Regions from separate parts of the Arthrobacter sp. 01T414 genome, predicted to be linked through region 1. Evidence: riboswitches for the same ligand, from Rfam matches in the RefSeq annotation. Region 1 holds a riboswitch; the other holds the start of a gene.

What was found. Region 1 has a riboswitch for cyclic di-AMP ahead of AC1DK9_RS10505 (aggregation-promoting factor C-terminal-like domain-containing protein). Riboswitches for the same ligand answer to the same signal wherever they lie in the genome.
Region 2: linked by a shared signal. The riboswitch ahead of AC1DK9_RS13950 (NlpC/P60 family protein) and the one ahead of AC1DK9_RS10505 (aggregation-promoting factor C-terminal-like domain-containing protein) in region 1 are both predicted to bind cyclic di-AMP.

What each region holds. Positions count from the first base shown of each region.
Region 1 covers NZ_JBFTQK010000004.1:92,604-100,204, reverse strand. The annotation lists gene AC1DK9_RS10535 (glycosyltransferase) at 1-303, shown strand, start outside; gene AC1DK9_RS10530 (DNA glycosylase AlkZ-like family protein) at 374-1,615, shown strand; gene AC1DK9_RS10525 (nucleoside deaminase) at 1,638-2,141, opposite strand; gene AC1DK9_RS10520 (phosphatase PAP2 family protein) at 2,240-3,067, shown strand; gene upp (uracil phosphoribosyltransferase) at 3,080-3,715, shown strand; gene AC1DK9_RS10510 (VOC family protein) at 3,796-4,173, shown strand; gene AC1DK9_RS10505 (aggregation-promoting factor C-terminal-like domain-containing protein) at 4,285-5,004, opposite strand; cyclic di-AMP (ydaO/yuaA leader) riboswitch at 5,003-5,188, opposite strand; gene AC1DK9_RS10500 (HAMP domain-containing sensor histidine kinase) at 5,408-6,889, opposite strand; gene AC1DK9_RS10495 (response regulator transcription factor) at 6,986-7,601, opposite strand, start outside.
Region 2 covers NZ_JBFTQK010000006.1:85,180-92,780, reverse strand. The annotation lists gene AC1DK9_RS13970 (MFS transporter) at 1-183, shown strand, start outside; gene serC (phosphoserine transaminase) at 204-1,334, opposite strand; gene AC1DK9_RS13960 (iron-dependent transcriptional repressor DtxR) at 1,683-2,375, shown strand; cyclic di-AMP (ydaO/yuaA leader) riboswitch at 2,497-2,738, shown strand; gene AC1DK9_RS13955 (M23 family metallopeptidase) at 2,743-3,561, shown strand; cyclic di-AMP (ydaO/yuaA leader) riboswitch at 3,708-3,866, shown strand; gene AC1DK9_RS13950 (NlpC/P60 family protein) at 4,130-4,888, shown strand; gene AC1DK9_RS13945 (HNH endonuclease) at 5,122-5,622, shown strand; gene mobA (molybdenum cofactor guanylyltransferase) at 5,684-6,421, shown strand; gene AC1DK9_RS13935 (DUF6457 domain-containing protein) at 6,405-6,692, shown strand; gene AC1DK9_RS13930 (molybdopterin-binding protein) at 6,689-7,601, shown strand, end outside.

The DNA of each region.
Region 1 (7,601 bases):
GGCAGCCCCGCAGGCAAAGGACCCGCCGCCGCTGCGGACATCCCCGCGGCCGCGCCAGCGGCAGAGGCAGAGCCTGCGGCAGGGCCGGAAGCAACCGCGGTGCCGGGCGCCGCCGTCGAACTCGGTTCAGACCCCGCACCGCTCGCAGCGCTGCTCCGCCGCTGGCTCACCGACGTCACGCTCCGCACCGACTGGCGGTCCGCCGCATGGTCCTCGCGGGAGCTTCTGCCCGGCTGGGACGCCACGGCACGGTTCGTCCTCGCGATCCTCGGCGGGCCCGACCACCCAACTAACTCGCAGTAGTTGTCGTTTTGAGGGCCCATAACGACAACTATTGCGAGCTAGTTGGAGGCCTGAGGTGCAGAATGGCCCCATGACGACCGAGCCCAGCACTGTGCAACTGCCGCCCGCGGAGAGCCTCACCGCCGAACGGCTCCGCGCCTGGTCCTGGCACCGGCAGGGCCTGGACGGCTCGCTGGCCGGCTGCACCGCGGAACAGGTCTTCGCCCGGGGCGGCTGGGCACGGTCCGTGGGCGGGGCCAACCCGTACCTCACGCTCTTCGCCCGGGCGGGGATCCGGCGCGCACAGGTGGACGCCGACGTTCTGGCGCACCGCATCCTGGAGCTGCCCACGGCCCGCGGCTGCACCTACGTGTTGGGCGCCGACGACTTCGACTGGGCGCTGCGGCTGGGGCGCGACCCCGCCGAGGCCGGCTTCAAGGTGGTGGGCCGGCTGGGGGTGGACCGCGGAGAAATCGCGCTGCTCGAGGAACAGGTGCTGCACACCCTCACCGAAGCCGGCGTCCCGCTCGACCCGCGGCAGCTCAAGGACGAACTTGGCGATTCGGTGCGCAACCTCGGCGAGGAGGGCAAGAAGAAGGGCGCCGCCACCACGCTCCCCACCGCGCTCGGCATCCTGCAGGCGGACGGCCGGATCCGCCGCGTCCCCGCCAACGGCCGCCTCGACCAGCAGCGTTACGCCTACGAGCCATGGGGACTGCGGCCGAGCACGCTCAGCGACGAGGACATCCGCGCGGAGCTGATCCGCCGCTACCTCGGCTGGACCGGAGGGGCCAGCTTCAAACAATCCCAGTGGTTCAGCAGCTTCACGGTGGCGCAGAGCAAGGCAGCGTTCGCCGCCGTCGGCGCCGTCGAGGTTCCCACCGCCGCCGGGGGAGACCCGCTCTGGATGCTGCCCGACGACGTCGAACGCCTCGCCGCCTTCGAGGAACCGGCCGAAGAACAAATCCAGCTGCTCGCCGGAACGGACTCGCTGGTGCTGCTGCGCCGGAACGCGGGGGAGCTGCTGGCCGCGGAGGATCAGGACAAAAGGGCGCTGGGCTCGCTCGCGCTGCAGGCCGACCTGCCGGACCATCCGATTCTTGACCGCGGCCGGATCATCGGGCTCTGGCAGTACGACCCGGGCCGGGAGCGGATCGCCGCCTGGGGGTTCACCGCCCCCACGCCAGCGGTAACCCGCCGGATTGCCGAGGTGGAGGCCTGGATCAAGGAAGACCTGGGCGACTTCCGGGCCTTCAGCCTGGACTCGCCGGCGTCGCGGCAGAAGCGCATTGACGCGCTGCTGGCGTCAACGACCGCCACCGCCGAGCGGTAGTCAGTCCTCGGATCCGGCTGGGTCAGGTGCCGCGGTGTCCGGCGAAGAAATCGCGCAGCAACGCGCCGCATTCCTGCTCCCGGACGCCTGCGTAGACTTCCACCCAATGGTTGAGCCGGCGCTCGCGGAGGATATCGAAAACGGACCCGGCCGCCCCGGCCTTCTCATCCCAGGCGCCAAAGACCACCCGTGGAATCCGGGCCAGCACCACGGCACCGGCGCACATGGCGCACGGTTCCAGCGTCACCACCAGCGTGCAGTCCTCGAGCCGCCAGCCGTCGCCGGCCACGCCGTCGTCCGCGCTGCGTGCGCGCAGTTTGGCCGCGGCCTCCCGGATCGCCACCATTTCGGCGTGCGCCGTCGGGTCCCCGAGTGCCTCCCGCTCGTTTCGCCCGGTGCCGAGCACGGCGCCGTCCGGGCCGATCACGACGGCGCCGATCGGCACGTCCGCGGTGGCCAGCGCCCGGCGAGCCTCGGCGAGGGCCAGGCCCATCCATTCCGCATGGCGGGGCTCGGGGGTAGTCATGGCTCAATGATAGTTTCGACACTAAGCAAGCTGTGCACCCCTGCGGTGCACCGGGAAGTCGGGAGACGGCATTGAGCACGAAGACTGAGAGCTGGCTGATGCGGCGCTGGGGCAGGTGGGTGGTCCCGTACGCCGCACTGTGGGTCACCATGCTGATCGGCGGCATCGTCGTGGTCGCCTTGGCGCTCACCAGCGCGGAGGTCTATGACAATGTGGTCGACGACGCCGGCCTGGCGAACCTGGACAAGCCCACGCTTTCGTTCATGCAACAGCTGCGCAACCCGGGCCTGGACGCCTTCGTTACCGGGTTCACCAACATCGGCGGCGGCATCGGCATGCCGATCCTGGCCAGCATCCTCACGGCCACGCTGATCTGGGTCTCCCGGACCTGGCGGCCGCTGATCCTGATCGGCGGCGCCGCCGCGGTTTCCATTACCGCCACCTCGCTGGGCAAGAAGCTGATCGGCCGGGCCCGCCCCGACTTCGCGGACGCGGTGCCGCCCTACGAGACGTCGCCGTCGTTCCCCAGTGGCCACACCCTGAACTCAACTGTTGTGATCGGCCTGGTGGTTTACCTGGCCTGCCTGCAGGTGAAACGCACGCTTGCCCGCGTGGGTTTCATCACGGCGGGTGTGATCTTCGTCTTTGCGATGGGCATGAGCCGGGTGTTCCTGGGCCACCACTGGATGACCGACGTGATCTTCGGCTGGGCCCTGGGACTGGGCTGGGTGGGGATCGTGATTCTGGCCCACCGGCTGTTCCATGTGCTGCGGCACCGCGAACATACCGGCCCCGCCCCCACCTTCGATAACGAAGCGCACCTGCGCGACCGTGCCCCCGACAACATCGCGGACGTCGCCGCAGCCGACGCCGCCGCCGACGCCGATCAGAGTGGCTCTGCGGGGAGGTCCTCGACGTCCGGGTGATAGTTTTGACCCATGCGCACTCTCGTTGTGGACCACCCGCTGGTCGCCCATAAGCTCACCGTTCTGCGGGACAAGAACACCCCGTCCCCGGTCTTCCGCCAGCTCACCGAGGAGCTCGTCACGCTCCTGGCCTATGAGGCAACCCGCGACGTCCGCACCGAGCCGGTCACCATCGAGACCCCGGTCAGCACCACCATCGGCACGGCGTTCACCAAGCCCACCCCGCTGGTGGTCCCGATCCTCCGCGCCGGACTCGGCATGCTCGAAGGCATGACCAAGCTGGTCCCCACCGCCGAGGTCGGCTTCCTGGGCATGGCCCGGGACGAAGAAACCCTGGACATCATCACCTACGCCGAGCGCCTGCCCGAGGACCTCACGGACCGGCAGATCTTCGTCCTGGACCCGATGCTCGCCACCGGCGGAACCCTGCGCGAGGCGATCAAGTTCCTCTTCAAACGCGGCGCCTCGGACGTCACCTGCATCTGCCTGCTGGCCGCGCCGGAGGGCCTGGCCAAGCTGGAGGAAGAGCTCTCGGACGCGAACGTGACCATCGTGCTCGCCTCGATCGACGAGAAGCTCAACGAGAAGTCCTACATTGTGCCCGGCCTGGGCGACGCCGGCGACCGCCTGTACGGTATCGCGGGCTAAGCGACCGACTAGCCAGGCGACTGCCTCGGCGCCACCAGCCAAGGGTTCCGGCGGGACCTTTCCGGGACTAGCCTGTGGCCATGGACTGGAAACTTGAACTCATCTTCGTGCCCGTGTCTGATGTGGACCGGGCCAAGGACTTCTACGTGAACAAGGTGGGCTTCAACGCCGACTACGACGAGCGGCCCTCGGAGGGCATCCGGTTTGTCCAGCTGACGCCGCCGGGCTCCGGGTGCTCGATAGCGATCGGGGAGGGGCTCAACGAAGCCCCGCCCGGCACCGCGCCCAGCCTCCAGCTCGTGGTCGGCGACATCAAAGCCGCGCACAAGCAGCTCAAGGACAACGGCGTGGACGTCAGCGACATCGACGTCCAGGACTGGGGCCAGTTCGTCTACTTCGCCGACCCGGACGGCAATAAATGGGGTGTGCAGTACATCCCCGGCCGCCCGAACGGGTAGCCGCTCCGCCCCGCCGTCGTCTCCCTGCGGTGCAGCCCATGAAAAGGGCCCCGGATCCACTGGATCCGGGGCCTTCCTCATGCGGGCCTCAAGGCCCGTGGCTACGGCTGTTTAGTACCAGTTGTTCGCGTAGTGGAAGTTCAGGGCGCCACACGGAGAACCGTAGCGGTCCTTCACGTACTGCAGGCCCCAGTTGATCTGGGTCCGGTAGTTGGTCCGGTAGTCGGCGCCGGCGCTGGCCATTTTCTCGGCGGGCAGTGACTGGACCACACCGTAGGCGCCGCTGCTGGCGTTGGTGGCGGTGGTCTTCCAGTCGGACTCCCGGGTCCACAGCTTCATCAGGCACTGCATCTCGCTGGGAGCCCAGCCATGGGCGGGCAGCTGGGACGCGGCGTAGGCCTGCGCACCGGCGGGATCGTCGATCGCGACCGGCTTTGCGGGTGCCGCCGGGGTGGCGCGGGTCGGCTTAGGGGCCGGGGCAGCCGGGGCCTTGGCGGGCTTGATCTTGGAGGCCTGGGCCTCGACGCTCATCGGGGCGGACGACGCGGGCGCAATGCTGCCGACGCGCTCAAAGTCTAGGGTCTGCAGGGACGCGGCAGTGTCCTTGGCAGCTTCGGCGGTGTGGGCGGCAGAGCCGGACGCCTGGCCCGCGGCGCCTGCACCCAGCAGGACGGCGAACGCGGTGGCCACGACGGCGGCGCGCTTGCCATTGGTGCGGGCCCTCGACGAGGACACGGCCGAAGGGCGCTTTGCCGGCTCGGCACGGTGGCGTGCGGTGTCGGACGTGCGTTTAGCGCCCTCTGGGCGCGTGGGTTCCTTGATTTCAGTCATGTTCGCCTCTCAACGCCTACGGAGTTAGCTGTCGGGTTCGGATGCGAAATCCGGCCGCACGGAATCTCGACGTGTCGGCTTCACCCCTAGGGTGCATGGATGCAGAATGCCCGGGAACACTGGGTTCCCCGTCTCTGCCTGGTCCATGGGAATCCGGGAGCGGCAGAGTTTGGCGTCAGCCCGGATACGCGGCCAGATCGATGGCCGCACCCTAAAACGGTACCGGACTTTCACTCGGAAGTCACATTTAGGTAACGGCGGCCCGCCGCTGCGGTGTGGCGTCTTGCCTATTGGGCCGGGTGTTGGCGGCCCGTTTCGACGGTTCCCTGCCCGCACGACGCCGGTGAGCAGCGAGCGGGCAGGGAACCGTCGAAACGGGCAGGCAGGCTGCTACGTCAGGCGGCTACTCCACCGGGGACGCCGCGGGCAGCCGCACGGCGAACTCCGTCCGCCCCGGCCTGGACGTGACTTCGACCGTTCCGCCGTGGGCCTCGACAATCGATTGCACAATGGACAGGCCCAGGCCGCTGGTGCCTTCCGACGCCGCGGCCGCGGTCGCGACGGCTGAAGTGGCCGCCGACCCTGGGGCGGGACGGGCCGCTCGGCCGGCAGCGCCACCTGCGGACCGGTTGGTGCGGGCTGCGTCCGCCCGGGAGAAGCGGGCGAACACCCGGCCGAGGAATTCGGGGGCGATGCCGCCGCCGTTGTCCGTCACTGTGACCACGGCGCTGCCGTCCGCCGAGCGCCTCACGCCCGTGATCACGGTGGTTCCGGGGTCCGTGTGCTTGCGGGCATTGGACAGCAGGTTGGCGAGGACCTGGTGAAGCTGGGTTGCGTCCCCGCGCACCACCACGGGCTCGTCCGGGAGCTCCAGCTGCCAGGTGCGGTCCGGTGCCATGACTTTCTCGTCGCTGACGGTCTCGACGGCCAGCTGGGTGAGGTCGACGTCGATGAGTTTGAGCGGTTGCCCCTCGTCCAGGCGCGCCAGCAGCAGTAGGTCCTCCACCAGGGTGGTCATCCGTTCGGACTGGCTCTGGACGCGGGCCAGGGACTTCTCGCCGTCGGGCGTGAAGTGTTCGGTCATCCGCATCAGCTCCGTGTAGCCGCGGATGGCGGTGAGCGGGGTGCGGAGCTCATGCGAGGCGTCTGCGACGAACTGGCGCACCTTCATTTCGCTCTCCTGCCGCGCCTCGAGGGCGTTGGAGACGTTGTCCAGCATCTGGTTCAGCGCGTGGCCCACGCTGCCCACCTCCGTTCCCGGATGGGCCGCCGACGCCGGGACGCGCACCCCCAGCGCTACCTCACCGGCGTCCAAGGGGAGCCGGGAGACCTTGGTGGCAACCTCGGAGAGCTGCTCCAGCGGTTTCATGGTCCGTCGGATCAGGGCGGTGCCGGCGAGCCCGATCAGCACGAGGCCGCCCGCCGAGACGATGCCCAGGGTCCAGACGAGGGACGCCAGGGTGTTTTGTTTTTCTTCCAGCGGGAGGCCGGTGACAATGATGTCGCCGTACGGGGCGCGCACGGCGGTGAGCCGGTAGGCGCCGGCCGAGAGCGTCCGTTCCACCGGCACGCCGTCCGGGCGAAGCGCCAGCAGGGCGGCGTCGTCGGCGGCGGAAAGGCTCTGGCGGGTGGCGTCGTCGGCCAGGAAGCCGGGGTCGCTGACGGCGCCGTTGGAGATGCGGGCAGTGAGCGTTCCGATGCCCTGACCCCGGGCTTCGAGCAGGTCGGGGCGCCGGCCGGAGTCGTCGGTGGAGGGCCTGCCGAATTCGCTCGCACGGTGCGAGGCCTGGGCCAGCTGGGTGTCGAGCTGCCGGGTGAGGACCACATCCATGGAGACGTAGCTGAAAACTCCCACCGCACCGCAGATGGCGACGAGCAGCGCCATGGCGAGCAGGACCAGCCGTGTGCGTAGGTGCCAGGTGGAAGGGTTGCGCCAGTCGGGACCGGGGACTGGGGCCCCACGTGAGGGGGTGGGCACGGATCAGTCCGCCGGTTTCAGGACGTAACCGGCGCCGCGCACCGTGTGGATCATCGGAGCGCGGTTGGCGTCGATCTTCTTGCGCAGGTAGGAAATGTAGAGTTCCACGATGTTCGCCTGGCCGCCAAAGTCGTAGTCCCAGACCCGGTCCAGGATCTGGGCCTTGCTGATGACCCGCTTGGGGTTTTCCATCAGGTAGCGCAGCAGCTCGAACTGCGTAGCGGTCAGGTGCAGCTCCTCGCCGGCGCGGGTGACGTCGCGGGTATCGACATTGAGCACCAGGTCACCCACTACAAGCTCGGCGGTATCCATGGCGGCCACCCCGGAGCGCTGGACCAGCCGGTGCAACCGCAGCAGCACCTCTTCCATGCTGAACGGCTTCGTCACGTAATCATCGCCCCCGGCCGCCAGGCCGGTAATGCGGTCCTGGACGGCGTCTTTGGCCGTGAGGAACAGCGCGGGAACCTCTGGCGCAAACGCGCGGATCCGGCTGAGCAGCTCAACGCCGTCGAACCCGGGGAGCATCACATCCAGCACCAGGACGTCGGGGCGGAACTCCTTGGCGAGCTTGACCGCTTCGGGGCCATCGGCCGCCACTGCCACGGACCAGCCGGCCATC
Region 2 (7,601 bases), on a different contig from region 1:
GCCGTGATCGGCATGGTCTGGATCATCCGGGCAAAGCAGCTGCGGATCGCCTTCAACCGGCGTGCGCGGGGGCTGCGTTATTTCCGGGTTGTCCCGGGCGGTGCGGCAACCGGCGCGGTTAGGGACGGGAAGCCGGACGGCGCCGCCCGGGCGGAAAACCCGAACGGCGCCGTCGACGGCTAAAGCTTTCGCGAGGGGCGGCCCTACTTTTTGAGTTCGCCCACCACGAAGTCGATGCACTCGAGCAGTGCGGAGACGTCGTCCGGATCAATCGCCACGAAGGTGGCGATCCGCAGCTGGTTCCGTCCCAGCTTCCGGTAAGGCTCGGTGTCCACGATGCCGTTGGCGCGCAGGACCTTGGCGATGGCCGAGGCGTCAATTGACTCGTCGAAGTCGATGGTCGCGATCACGTTGGACCGGTCCTCGGCCCGGGCCACGAACGGTGTGGCGTACTCGGAGGCCTCGGCCCAGCGGTAGATGCGTCCGGCTGAATCGGCGGTGCGTGCGGCGGCGAAGTCGAGGCCGCCGTTGGCGTTGAGCCACTGCACCTGCGCATCCAGCGTTACGAGGGTCGCCAGCGCCGGGGTGTTGTAGGTCTGGTTCAGGCGCGAGTTGTCGATCGCGGTCTGGAGGTCCAGGAAGTCCGGAATCCAGCGGCCGCTGGCCTTGATCCGGGCGGCGCGCTCCAAGGCTGCCGGAGAGAACAGCCCCAGCCACAGGCCGCCGTCGGAGGCGAAGTTCTTCTGCGGGGCAAAGTAGTAGACGTCGGCTTCGGTGACGTCCACGTCCAGGCCGCCGGCCGCGGAGGTGGCGTCCACCAGGACGAGGGAGCCTGCATCGGCCCCTGCCACGCGCTGGACCGGTGCGGCGACACCGGTGGAAGTCTCGTTCTGCGGCCAGGCGTACACGTCGACGCCCGCCTCGGCTTGAGCCGCGGGACGGGTGCCCGGCTCGGACTTGATGATCGAGGACTCGGCTAGGAACGGGGCCTTGTTGGTGGCGGCGGCGAACTTGGAGCCGAACTCGCCGAAGGAGAGGTGCTGCGCTTTGTTCTCCACCAGGCCGAAGCTGGCGATGTCCCAGAACGCCGTGGAACCGCCGACGCCGAGGATGACCTCGTAGCCGTCGGGGGCGCGGAAGAAGTCGCTGAGGCCGGTACGGACCGACCCCACGAGGTTCTTGACCGGGGCCTGGCGGTGCGAGGTTCCCAGCAGCGTCGCCGACGCTGCGGACAGGGCCGCCATCTGCTCGGGCCGGACCTTCGACGGGCCGGCGCCAAACCGCCCGTCCTTCGGCAGGAGGTTCGCAGGGATAGTGATGCTGGTGTCGCTCACAGTGGCTCCAATTTTCGGCTGGGTGCGTGGCGTGGCTCGGACGGGCCCTGCCGGGCGTGGCCGGGACCCGCTATTTATTCTGCCCGACGGCGCCATCCGGGCGGGAACTGCGGCCGTCACAGTCCGGTCATTGAGACGCCGGTGGGGGAGTCCGGCGGGTGCCCTGCGGGAGCCCGCCAAAGGTGCGGGCGGCAGCCCGCACGGGTCAGCCCGAAGGCCGGCAGATTATTCGGACAAATTCAAAATAGGCTAGGCTATGCGGTGACGTACGGCGGATCTCGCCGGGGCGCATCCCGCACGCTGTACGGTGGGAATGACGCAAGGACGGCGCTCGAGGAGCTGAGCTGAATGACGGATCTGATCGATACCACTGAGATGTATCTTCGGACCATCCTGGAACTTGAAGAAGAGAACATCGTCGCCCTCCGCGCCCGAATTGCCGAACGCCTCCGCCACTCCGGCCCCACCGTCTCCCAGACCGTCGGGCGGATGGAACGGGACGGCCTCGTGGTTGTTTCCGGGGACCGGCACCTCGAACTGACCGACACGGGCCGCAAGCGTGCCATCGAAGTCATGCGCAAGCACCGCCTGGCCGAGCGGCTGCTCGCCGACGTGATCGGACTGGATTGGGCCTACGTCCACGAGGAAGCGTGCCGCTGGGAGCATGTGATGAGCGAACGGGTCGAGCGCCGCATCTTCGAAATGCTGGACCATCCGACCGTTTCCCCCTACGGGAACCCGATCCCCGGACTCGCCGAACTGGGCGGACTCCCGACGCCGGAACGCGGCGGGGTGGTCAACCTGCTGGAGGCGATGGCCGGGTACGGCGCGGATTCCCGGATCACCGTCAACCGCTTGGCCGAGCCGATCCAGGTTGAGCCGGAGCTGCTGCTCCAGCTGGACGAGGGCGGAATCCGCCCCGGCGCCAGGGTGTCGCTGGAGCGCGTGGGCGAGTACATTTCGGTCCGGGTGCCGGACATTGAAGGGGCACTCGAACTGCCGCCCGAGGTTGCCGCGCACGTCTTCGTTACCCTCGGGTAACCTGGCGTCGCATCTTGCCCCGAAATAGCCGGGGAGTTGTCCACAAGGGAGATCACGGAATTATCACCGTCTGCCTTAATCCCCTATAGTTGATGACTAGCACTGATACTAAAGCGTTATCTGATCCGAAGCCGAGCTCTGCCAGCGGATCAGTAGGCGATTCACCTTCTGGCAGAGGCGGGGGAACCACAACCGGCTGCCTAATTCAGCAGCCTTGGGGTGAAGTCCGCTAGCGGCAGGCAAACTCAATCGGGAGCATCCTTGGATGCCCCTGTGCCTGGATGCCTGCACCGGCGGACCGGGTCTTTGATCTCTCTGACCCGAATCCGACAGCTAACTTCGCAGGCTATCCAGAGAGGAACCCTTCTTGACCACCCAGACCGTCAGGGGCCGCCGTCGTGCGACCGGTCCCGCTCCGGAGCCGCGCCCGGCCGCCGTCTTCCTTGACGAGCGCCCGCGTGACGCGCGCCGCGATGAGCGCCGCGGCCGGCGCAGCCCGCTCCGTCAGGTGACAGACTTCGCCGCCGTCAGCGGCGTCGGGCAGAAGGCCGGCATAGCCTTGGCTGCCACGGGTCTGGTCCTCACAGTGACGGTCCCTGCCACCGGCCCGGTAATGGCCTCAGACCCCGCCCGGTCCGGTTCCGTTTCCGCGGCGGCGCAGCCCGAGGTCAAAGCCCCGGCTGCCGAAATCAATTTCAACCGCACGGCCGTCACCACGAAGGGTGACCCGGACAGCAAGCTCAAGCAGCTGCTGAGCGCCCAGTCCGTCGGCAGCATCACCCGGGCGGCATCCGCGGGCAGCCTTGGGGCTCCCTTGGACGTCATGGTCACTGCCTCGCCTTTCGGCTACCGGGTCAGTCCCATCACGGGAGCCCTCGGGGAATTCCACCGCGGGCAGGATTACGCAGCCCAGTGCGGCACCCCCGTGCATGCCGCTGCGAGCGGCACCGTAACTTTCTCCGGCTGGCACCCCTATGGGGGCGGCAACCGGGTCGTGATCGACCATGGCAACGGCCTGGAGACCACGTATAACCACTTGTCGTCGTCCGATGTCCACGTGGGCCAGCAGGTCTCCCGTGGTGATGTGGTGGCGATGAGCGGGACCACCGGCGCCTCCACCGGTTGCCACCTCCACTTCGAGGTGATGGTCAATGGAGAAGTTGTTGACCCGCTCGGCTGGCTTTAGCCAAGCCGAGGGACAGCTCGCATTTCTGTGACACGCCGTGATCTGAATGTGACATTGAGTCCCAACTGTTGTACCGTATGAAGCACGCCAACTTCTCCGAAGTTGGCGCTCTTGAGTGGATTGCCTAACTCTGCCACCGCTCAAGGTCCGTTCGCATGACATCGTCTGGCAGGGGCGGGGGAACCAATTTTGGTCTTCGCAAGAAGACCTAGGGGTTAAGTCGCAAAGCTTCCCAGGAAGCAGCGCGGCCGGGTGACTCCCATCCGAATCCGACAGCTCACCTCGTAGGCATTGGGAGAGGCTACTTTCGTGTCTTCACGCCACAATGCTGCGCGTTCTCGCGCTGGCGAGGCTCAGTTGAGCCCGCTGAACTCCATGCTCCGCCTTGCCCTTGCCGGCGCCCGGACTGGTTCACACAACGCAGTTCCCGCTTTTGGCGCGTCTTCGCAGTACACCCTTCGCTAAGAAACCCGTTTCGGGGCGATCCGGCGTACCCCCAAGATGCCGGAGCGTCCTCAGTCCCGCCTGCATGCAGCGCGGACCCAAGGATCACGAAAGAGAGAACTAGATGACTACTCGTGCAACCATTGCACGCCACCGCGCGGAGGTCACCAAGACCAACTCGCTGGCTGTCATTGCTAAGGCCGTCGGCGACAACGCCGGTGGCATGGGTCGCCAGGCCGCGGTTATCGCTGCTGCCTCCGGCCTGGTCCTGACCAGCGGTATCGCAGCCAACGCTGCCGACACCAACGTTCAGCGTGAATCGGCTTCCGCTTCGGCCATGGAAGTACAGTCCAACGCGCCGGCCACGATCTCCGCGGCCTCCAGCATCGCGATCTCCTACGAGAAGCCTGCTGTAAAGACCGCACCTGCCCCGGTCGCCGAGGCTGCCCAGCCCGTCGTCAACGTCCAGGAAGCCGGCACCGCCGCTACCGGCACCGGCACCGGCACCGCGGTCACCGCATCGCTGGCCACCAAGGCTCCCGCCGCCGTCAGCGGCATGGGCGCCTCCATCGCTGCTGCTGCTTACGCTCAGATCGGTGTCTCCCAGGACTGCACCATGCTGGCCACCAACGCCCTGGCCGCAGTGGGCATCCACTACCACGGCTGGCCGGCAGGTTACCTGTCCCTGGGACGCACCGTGAGTGCCGCAGAGGCTCAGCCGGGTGACCTCGCCTACTATCAGAACGGTGGCATGGGCATGGCCCACATCGCCGTCTACGTCGGCAACGGCATGGCCGTCCACGGCGGCTGGAACGGCGGCACCACCGCGCTGTACAGCGTCAACGTCGGCTCCGGCCCGGTCTTCATCCGCGTCGGCGGCTAGGACTTAGGCGCCTCTAACGCCTGAAGCTTTGCGAAGGACCCCTGCCCCTGCGGCAGGGGTCCTTTGTCATGCGTAGCCGGCAACCGCATCGCGAGCCGAGAGTCCCGTCAAAGAAAAATTCGGCAATCCGGGCCTCCGGTGTTTACTCTTGTGGTGTCGATCCATAGCCCGACCATGCACAGGGCAGCCGGCCCTCGTGCCCCTGGCGGGTGCGGCCGTGAAGAGGTATGCGGATGCGCACTCTCGTTCTGAATGCTGGATATGAACCGCTGGCGGTAGTTACCTTCCGCCGGGCGCTGGTGCTTGTACTGACCGGAAAGGCCAGCGTGGTGGCCGAAGGGGACGATCCCGTGGTGGGACCGCAGGATATCCTAGGCCGGCCAACCGTGATCCTGCTGAACCGGTACATCAGGCCGCGTTACAACACCTTGACGGCAGTCAGCCGCAGGGGAGTCCTGCGCCGGGACAACCACCGCTGCGCGTACTGCGGCAAGGCGGCGCACACCATCGACCATGTCCACCCCAAGTCTCGGGGCGGCGCGGATTCGTGGGAGAACCTGGTGGCAGCCTGCCTGCGCTGCAACAACGCCAAGGGGGACCATACCCCCGCCGAAATGGGCTGGAAGCTCGGCTTCGTTCCGGGCCCACCCAAGGGCACGATCTGGCAGATCAAGGAACTGGAAAAGCCGACGCCCGCCTGGGACCCGTTCCTGCTCCCCGAAAAGGCGCACTGACAAAGGGCCGCCGACGCCGCGGGCCGGCTCTACCCGGTGACGGTAGGGCTAGGCTGGGTTGGTGGAATTCGACGCTATTGTTCTCGCCGGAGGCCGGTCGACCAGGCTGGGCGGCGTGCCCAAGGCCCTGCTGGCGGTCGACGGCGCCACCCTGCTCGAGCGGTCGCTGCAGGCTGCCCGGGGCGCCCGCCGGATAGTCGTCGTCGGCCCCGCCGCCGGTAGCCTTCCGTCGGACGTGCTGGCCTGCCGGGAGGAACCGCCCTTCGCCGGCCCCGCCGCCGCGATTGCGGCCGGCCTCTCCGCATTGTCTGCCGCGGCAGACAGGGGCGATCCCGGTGCCGGGCGCCCGGCACCACTGACCCTCGTGCTGGCCTGCGACATGCCCCGCGCCGCCGCCGCCGTCCGCGCCCTGCTCGACGTCGCGGCCGACTTGCCCGCCGACTTCCCCGCCGACTTGCCCGCCGGAGCGCCGGGCAGTGACGAGGCCGGTCCCAGGGACGGGGTCGTCGCCGTCTCGGCGGAAGGCCGAACGCAGCCACTCGTGGGGCTATATGGCACGGCCGCGCTAGAACGCGCCGTCGCCGACGCGGCCCGGCGGAACGCGCTTGAGGGCGGCTCGGTGTTCTCCCTCCTTGCTAGTCTTGAGCTGCGGGAGGTTCCGGCTCCGCCCGGCTCCACGGATGACGTGGATACTTGGGACGACGCCGCCGCTTTGGGGGCGTCGACTCCCGGCCAGGGACCGTCCGGGGCGCTGCAGCCCAACCTAACTTTGGAGGCAAACGGTGAAGAGCCAGGATGAAACGCTTGAAGACTGGTGCCGTGCGCTGCTCCAGGCCCTTGAGCTCGAAGATGTCGAGATCGACATCAACGAGGTGCTGGGCCTGGCCGGTGTGGCGGCCCATTCGGTCGTCCGCCCCGCCGCGCCGCTGACCACTTTCATCGCCGGCTTTGCAGCCGGCCTGGCGTCCGGAACCGGGCAGGCGCCGGACGATGTCTCGATGCAGGCCGCCATGGGCGTCGCCCGGAAACTCGCCAAGGACTACGCCGCAGCCGAGGCCTCCGGGGCATGACCCCGGAACCCCCTCACGGCAGCCCTGGCGCCGACGCCGAAACCGAAGCCGCGGACGCCGAAACCGACGCCGGAACCAATGCGAGCGATGCCCCGGAGGCACCGCACCGGCATCTGGCGCACAGTTGGCAGGAAGCCCGGCAACTGGCCTTCGACTGCGCCGCGCCCATCCCCTCAGCGCCTGTGCCGCTGCGCCACGCCCTGGGGAGGACCCTGGCCGAGGATGTGACGGCCCTGCACGACATGCCGCACTACGCGTCCTCCGCGATGGACGGCTGGGCGGTCAGCGGCAGCGGGCCCTGGATCCTCGCCGAACCGGGCCAGCGGTTGGCCCCGCACCAGGCGAGTCCGATTGTCACCGGCGGCCTGATTCCGCCGGGTGCCAAGACCGTGCTCCGCAGCGAGAGCGGCGTCATCGCCCCGGACGAGGACGGGCTTCCGGTCCTCAAACTCGGCGGCGGCGCCAAACCCGGCGAACCCCGCAATGGCGACCACATCCGCAAGGCCGCTGAGGAGGCGGCCGCCGGCGAACTTCTGATCCAGGCGGGCGCCGTGCTCAACCCGGCACACCTCGCCCTGGCCGCCCTCGCCGGGCACGACGCCCTGCCGGTCCTCGGCAAGGCCGTCGTCCGGCTGGTGTTCACCGGCGCCGAAGTCGTCAGCACCGGTGTACCCGCGCCGGGAGAGGTGCGGGACACCTTCGGCCCGCAACTTGCCGCCGTCGTGGAAATGCTCGGCGGGATTTGTGCGGGAGAGACCAAGATCGGGGACAGCGACGCCGACTGGCTCGCCGCACTCGAGGACACCGAGGCGCCGGAGGCCGGCAACGACCCCCTCTCCGGCTTTGGGGACGGCGCGGAACAGTCCGAGGACACGCTGCCGGCCGACGTCGTCATCACCACCGGCGGCA